Regions from separate parts of the Pantoea sp. F_5 genome, predicted to be linked through region 2. Evidence: predicted binding sites of a transcription regulator. Region 2 holds the regulator's gene; the other holds the start of a gene.

Region 1 (3,294 bases), on a different contig from region 2:
TGTCGTTGTGCATCAGTTTCTCATAGCGGACAGAGCGGGTGTCACTCAGCCATTGCGCCAGATCGCGTTGTGCCAGAAGCGGGACCTGATGCAGGCCAGCCCAGCTAATTTCGCTGAAAACAGGACCATCCCCATCTATCAGATAAGACGGCGCGCAGCCCAGCGCTTCGGCAAGCCGCAGCAGGTTCTCACCGCGCGGCAGCGTCTCCTCTTTTTCCCATTGCGAAATCGCTACATGAGAGACTTTTACCTGTTGCGCCAATTGCTTCTGCGTTAATTGCAGTGATTTACGTCGGAGTCGGATGCGGTCACCCAGCGTTTCGTTTTTCATTAGCTTGACTTTTTGGTTGAGAGTGGCTTAAGTATACTTAACTCTGGTATTTAAGCAATCTTAAATTCAGGGTGGAGGTCGTGGTTGTTCTGCACGCGGTGTGTTCCAGAGACCTTACCGGAAAAAGGGGTGTGGCATGGAAAGTAGTCTGATTACCAGTATGGGTGCGTTAGTTCTGGGTGGGGGGGCTGCAGCACTGTTCTGGAAACCGTTATTGGCGGGTATTGCGTCAATCGTAACCAGTAATCGAGCCGGCGGCGAAATTATTACCAGCTACAAAGAGCAGGTGGAGTTGTTGAAAGAGAGCAACCTGATAATACGGGAGGAGAACGATGAGTTACGTGAACGTCACGACAGAAATCTGCGACGTATCGCGACACTCGAAACAGATCTGCGGTTAATCAAAAATGCCGTAGGCATTTTACTGGCAATGACCGAAACCGGTCAGAACGATAAATTTCGTAATGAAATTGATCGGCTGATCTCAACTCTGGAGGATCGCAGCGATGGCAACGATTAACAGCCTTAAGGCACCTATGTCATACCGGCGCAAAGTTATTCTCGGCTGCATTCTGCTGAGCTGTTCGATGATTTGCATTCTGATGACAATTATTTTTCTTTACGTCAGTAACACGGCAAATAAGCGGGTTGAGGAGATCCGGGCAGATTATCGGATCATTGCAGCGCGGCGTGATGACCGTGTGGATTTGCTGACCAGTCAGGTGTCAGCGTTACAGCATAAGCTTGATGTGATACCGGATCGCATCGCTGACAAAACGATCACAAAAGTAAAAGAAGTCGTGATTGAGAAGGAGGTGCCATCCGCGAAACCCACGGAGAAACCGTAACTTCCGATTATTCTTAGTGCGGCTTCGCTATCATCGACTAGTTTTAAATCTCCGGACGACATTTTGTATCTGAACTGACGTCCGCTGATTGGCCGGTTGATGAACCGCTAAGCCTAATCACTTTTGATAATTGACCAGAAGGAAATTTAGCATGAGCGATTCAACAGAAACCAAAACCAAAAACGACTATCTGCGCGATGTGACTTCGCAGCTGAAGGAGATGCGCCACTACGCGCAGACCAACACCGAAACCCTTTCCAGCCATTGGTTAGCGTTTGATGCCGGTGAATATAAAGATAAGACAAACGCCGATCGTATCGATGGGTTGCTGAATAAGCAGGGTAAACTGCTGGAAGATCTGGATGCCGCTATTCAGGACATCGAGATTGAAATTAATCACAGTGAGCAGGAGAGCTGATTCATCTCCCGCTGACTGATACGGTGGCCGCTAATGGATTAGTCGGCTACCAGCCACATTTCCGCTTCGTCGAACATCTCTTCAACAATACGCGCAACTGTCGCCTTATCGTTCTTACTCAAATCAGTATCAATCGCGTTACGTTCCATCGGCTTAACCTTAACTTCGATGTCAGGAAACACCCGATGCACCCGCTTTTCCAGCTCCTCACGAATCATCTCGCGAGCACCCGGTAAACCGGCAACGTTGCGCTTGTCATAAATCAACTCAACAAACATGATGGCAATCCATTCAGGGCAAAATCGCTGATATATAATACTGTAAATAAAAACAGTAGCAAGGCAGTACGCCTGATTTCGCGTAAATTTTTATCTCGCCCAGACCTCAATCTTCGGCTAGCAAAATGCGCACGCATCACGACATAATGTCGGCTTACTTTTCAGGAGGTCCGCGATGCGACAACTGGTAATTGATATTCTGCTGAAGCTGGCAAAGATGGACGTCGACGCAAAAGAGCTGACGGCGCAGCTTGAAGCGCAATCCCTGCTGGTTGCAGCGCTGCTGGTGCAGGCGAAACAGGACAACTCGCTGACTATTACAGAAACGGTGCAGGATGCCATCATTACCGCTTCGCAATCGTCGACTGAGTTTCTGCAGTCGGATGTTGATCTGCTCCTGACACACATCAATCGTCTGCTGGCGGTTGCAAGCTATGTAGAAGTGAAAGGCAAAGCCACGGAAGAGCGGGAGTAGGGCCATTTATCAATATGCCTCCAGAGAGGGAAGCCCGGCAATCTCTCCGGAGGCAGTGCAGTTGCTTTGCCCACAAGGGCAATCATGACCTGCGGCATGACGCGAAGGTCTCGCGTTTTTGCTTTACTGCTTTATCCGATGCTGCACGACAGGCTGAGAGGTGTAACTTATACCTCTTCAGTGGATTGAACATTACAGCTCGTTTTTGATGCAAAACTCTTCCCAGCTCATCCCCAGAGACTCAGCATGAGATTTGAGATAGGTCTCGATAGCCTCAGCCGCTACCGCTTTATCCGGCTCAGCGAGCTGAATAGAAAAAATCATCCCATCCAGATTCTTCTGCCGTAAAAAGGCTGCATAGATGCGTTCGGCGTGCCATTCACGCAGCTGTCGCAGTGACAGATTAGCGGCACGAGCATCGCTCTCCGTTAACTCATCCAGTGCAGACTGAAAGTCGGGATGCGCGGTAAAAAACATTTCACGTGCCTGAGCATAATAGGCTTCTGGCGTTTTCATATTTATATTCCTGAAAGGCTGATGCAGCGCGTCAGTGTATCGGGTTGTCTTCCGCTTGTCAGGCGTGCCAGAGCCCATTCAGACTGCCAGTTGCCGATCAAAAAGCTGACCGGTCTCCTGGCTCAAGGGTAAATTCTGCTGTAAACAGTCGCTCGCGGGTGTCTGAACAGCCAGATACCTTGCGCTACGCGGTAGAAAAATTATAACGTAGCCGCCATTGACGCGATCTTAGGGATTAAACATGAAAAAGTGGATGCTGATTGCCGCGCTGGCACTGAGTGGCTGTGCGCAAATCAACGATTATGAAAATGCGGTACAGACGCCGGCACCCGCTGATCTGCAGGGGAACTGGCAAACCGTTGGACCACAGAGCAGTCTGATCAGCGGACAGGCAATAGCCAGTCTGATTATCAATGCGGATGGCAGCA
Region 2 (3,294 bases):
CAAAGCGCCGCAAGCATACCAGAAAGTGCAGCGAAGATCTGTGGTGGTGCCAAATGCACGCAGCCCAGACATTGACGTCAATCCGATAAAAGGGTTCCCACACATGGCAAATAATGCCACCGGACTTATCAGAATAGTAAAAGCCGCAGGTTACTCCTGGCAGGGGCTGCGTGCCGCGTGGCAACATGAAGCGGCGTTTCGTCAGGAAGCCCTGGCTGCGCTGGCGGCGATCATTATCGCCTGCTGGCTGGATGTCGATGTGATCTCGCGCATCCTGATGATTGGGTCGGTGGTGCTGGTGGTCATCGTCGAAATCCTCAATAGCGCCATTGAAGCGGTGGTCGATCGCATCGGTCAGGAGCATCATCCGCTGGCAGGCCGGGCCAAAGATATGGGCTCTGCGGCGGTACTGATCAGCATCTTACTGGCACTGTTTGTCTGGATCGCGCTGCTCTGGACACATTTGCGATAAGCGTTCCATATCGCGCCAGAAGCCGCGTTTTGCCTGACAATCGGTTTCCATTTCGCCAATACCTGTATATACTCACAGCGACTGTATAAACAACCAGGGGGCGGGATGAAAGCATTAACCAGCAGGCAGCAGCAGGTCTATGACCTGATTCGCGACCATATTTCTTCAACAGGCATGCCGCCTACGCGCGCAGAGATTGCTGCACAACTGGGCTTCCGCTCACCGAATGCGGCAGAAGAGCACCTGAAAGCGCTGGCGCGTAAAGGCGTCATCGAGATCGTTTCCGGTGCATCGCGCGGCATTCGTCTGCTAATGGAAGAAGAAGCCTCAGAAGGCATACCGTTGATTGGCCGGGTTGCTGCCGGTGAGCCGATCATGGCGCAGGAACATATCGAAACCCACTATAAAGTGGATCCGGGCCTGTTTAAGCCGTCTGCTGACTTCCTGCTGCGCGTCAGCGGAATGTCGATGAAAGATATCGGGATTATGGATGGCGACCTGCTCGCGGTACATAAAACCCAGGATGTGCGCAACGGCCAGGTTGTCGTTGCCCGCATTGATGATGAAGTCACCGTTAAGCGCTGGAAAAAGCAGGGTGCTATCGTGCATCTGCTGCCTGAAAACAGCGACTTCGACCCGATTGTTGTCGATACCCGTGCACAGTCCCTGACCATCGAAGGTCTGGCGGTTGGCGTGGTACGCAACGGCGAGTGGCTCTGATTTGAGGCCGGCGTGCATTCGCCTTTACTGATGCTATTCTGTCTGCCCTAATTTTGTCGCTGCCTGTTTTGCGCAGCGACACCGAGCACGGAACGGCGAATGCGCTTTATTACGGCAACCGATAAAAACCTCTGGCGGCTTGCGCTGCCGATGATCCTTTCAAATATCACTGTTCCCTTACTGGGGGTGGTCGATACTGCAGTCATTGGTCATCTCGACAGCCCCGTCTATCTTGGCGGGGTTGCGGTCGGGACCACGGTGACCAGCTTCCTCTTTATGCTGCTGCTTTTCCTTCGAATGAGTACAACTGGCCTGACGGCACAGGCGTTTGGTGCGGGCGATAAAACCGCGCTGGCACGCGCGCTGACTCAGCCGCTGATTATTGCGCTGCTGGCAGGTGTACTGTTCATCGCTTTACGTTATCCGATTATTCAGCTGGCGACCCATCTGGTTGGCGGTAATCCCGCGGTACTGGAACAGGCGGCGCTGTTTATTCAGATTCGCTGGCTCAGTGCGCCTGCTACGCTGGCAAATCTGGTCATTCTGGGCTGGCTGCTGGGCGTGCAATATGCGCGCGCGCCGGTGATCCTGCTGGTGGTGGGCAATCTGGTTAATATTGTGCTCGATCTCTGGCTGGTGATGGGGCTGCACTGGGGTGTCGCGGGTGCGGCAACCGCCACGGCGCTGGCGGAGTATATTACACTGGGTGTCGGCAGCATCATGGTCTGGCGGGTCCTGAAGCTGCGCGGTATTCCCCTGAGCCTGCTGAAGCAGAGCTGGCGCGGAGACAGCGGCCGGCTGCTGCGGCTGAACCGGGATATCATGCTGCGCTCATTGATGCTGCAACTCTGTTTTGCCTCGCTGACCGTGCTGGGCGCGCGGCTGGGCCCGGATGTGGTGGCGGTCAACGCGGTATTGCTGATGTTCATTACGTTCACGGCCTATGCGCTGGATGGCTTTGCCTACGCGGTTGAAGCGTTTGCTGGCGAGGCGCATGGTGCAAAAGATGGCGGCAAACTGCTGCGCGTCTGGCACTCTGCCTGTCGACAGGCAGTTGTGGTGGCGCTGTTCTTCTCGCTGATCTATGCCATTGCTGGCCCGCAGATTGTTACCCTGTTGACCTCTCTTCCTTCGCTGCAACAGAGTGCTGACCGCTATCTGGTCTGGCAGATCGTTATGCCGCTGATCGGCGTCTGGTGTTATCTGCTGGATGGGATGTTTATCGGCGCAACGCGTGGACGTGAGATGCGTAACAGCATGGTGATGGCAGCAGCAGGCTACTTTCTGACGCTGCTGAGCGTACCGGCGCTGGGCAATCACGGACTGTGGCTGGCGGTAACGGTTTTCCTGGCGCTGCGCGGTCTGTCACTGTGGCTCATCTGGCGCAGGCACTGGCGTCAGAACAGCTGGTTTGATGCCTGATGCTGTAGAGGTGGATACAGACTATTCTGTATTATTCCAGGGTTTTGAAAATTGCTACTATAATTAACTTTATCCGGCGCAGTTAACCAGCGCTTTGTATTGTTATTTTGTAAAGTAGCAAGATAATCATTAAACCCTGAGGATTGGAGGTCTGCCAAGAATAAAGACGAAGCGAGCGGCAACTGGAAGCAGTTCAAAGGTAAAATGAAAGAGAAATGGGGCAAGCTGACCGACGATGACATGCAGGTTATCGAAGGTAAACGCGATCAGCTGGTCGGTAAAATCCAGGAACGTTATGGCTATGCGAAAGATGAAGCAGAGCGTGAAGTGACGAACTGGGAAGGCGAGAACAAAGACCATCGCTGGTAATGCAGCGGTGAGCAGTTAATACGTTCCGGTGCGGCTGCACCGGAATCACGCAATGATATGCCGGTTATCCGCGTTTTCCCCGCTTTTTACCCTCATCCTGATGATCGTGATCGCAGCTTTCATGGCGCGTACAGGCTTCAACCGCAGCACAATTTTCACATAAGCCATGGGCTTCAATGACGCTATGGCGTAAAGCGAACTGCGCTTCACCTGCCAGCGTTGCGATAATCTTCTCCACACCCTGCGCCTGTTTCTCCGTTACCGCAGCACAGCGGTCGCAGACCAGCATCACCGACGTATGGGCTGGTGCG

The links. The regulator LexA, encoded in region 2, represses DNA repair genes until DNA is damaged. The targets are predictions, from matches to a motif close to TNCTGTATGTACATACAGNA.
Region 1: F3I44_RS11395 (DinI-like family protein) is a predicted target of LexA. The motif match lies at 1,914-1,933, and genes of this name have one in related genera.

Annotation. Positions count from the first base shown of each region.
Region 1 covers NZ_VWUO01000007.1:134,063-137,356, forward strand. Annotated here, with positions in the region: gene F3I44_RS11375 (helix-turn-helix domain-containing protein) at 1-331, opposite strand, end outside; gene F3I44_RS11380 (hypothetical protein) at 468-851, shown strand; gene F3I44_RS11385 (hypothetical protein) at 838-1,179, shown strand; gene F3I44_RS11390 (hypothetical protein) at 1,331-1,597, shown strand; gene F3I44_RS11395 (DinI-like family protein) at 1,636-1,875, opposite strand; gene iraP (anti-adapter protein IraP) at 2,051-2,350, shown strand; gene F3I44_RS11405 (DUF6388 family protein) at 2,543-2,866, opposite strand; gene yedD (lipoprotein YedD) at 3,108-3,294, shown strand, end outside.
Region 2 covers NZ_VWUO01000008.1:195,108-198,401, reverse strand. Annotated here, with positions in the region: gene F3I44_RS12990 (diacylglycerol kinase) at 104-472, shown strand; gene lexA (transcriptional repressor LexA) at 578-1,192, shown strand; gene dinF (MATE family efflux transporter DinF) at 1,292-2,614, shown strand; partial or broken gene F3I44_RS12975 (CsbD family protein) at 2,774-2,983, shown strand; gene zur (zinc uptake transcriptional repressor Zur) at 3,048-3,294, opposite strand, start outside.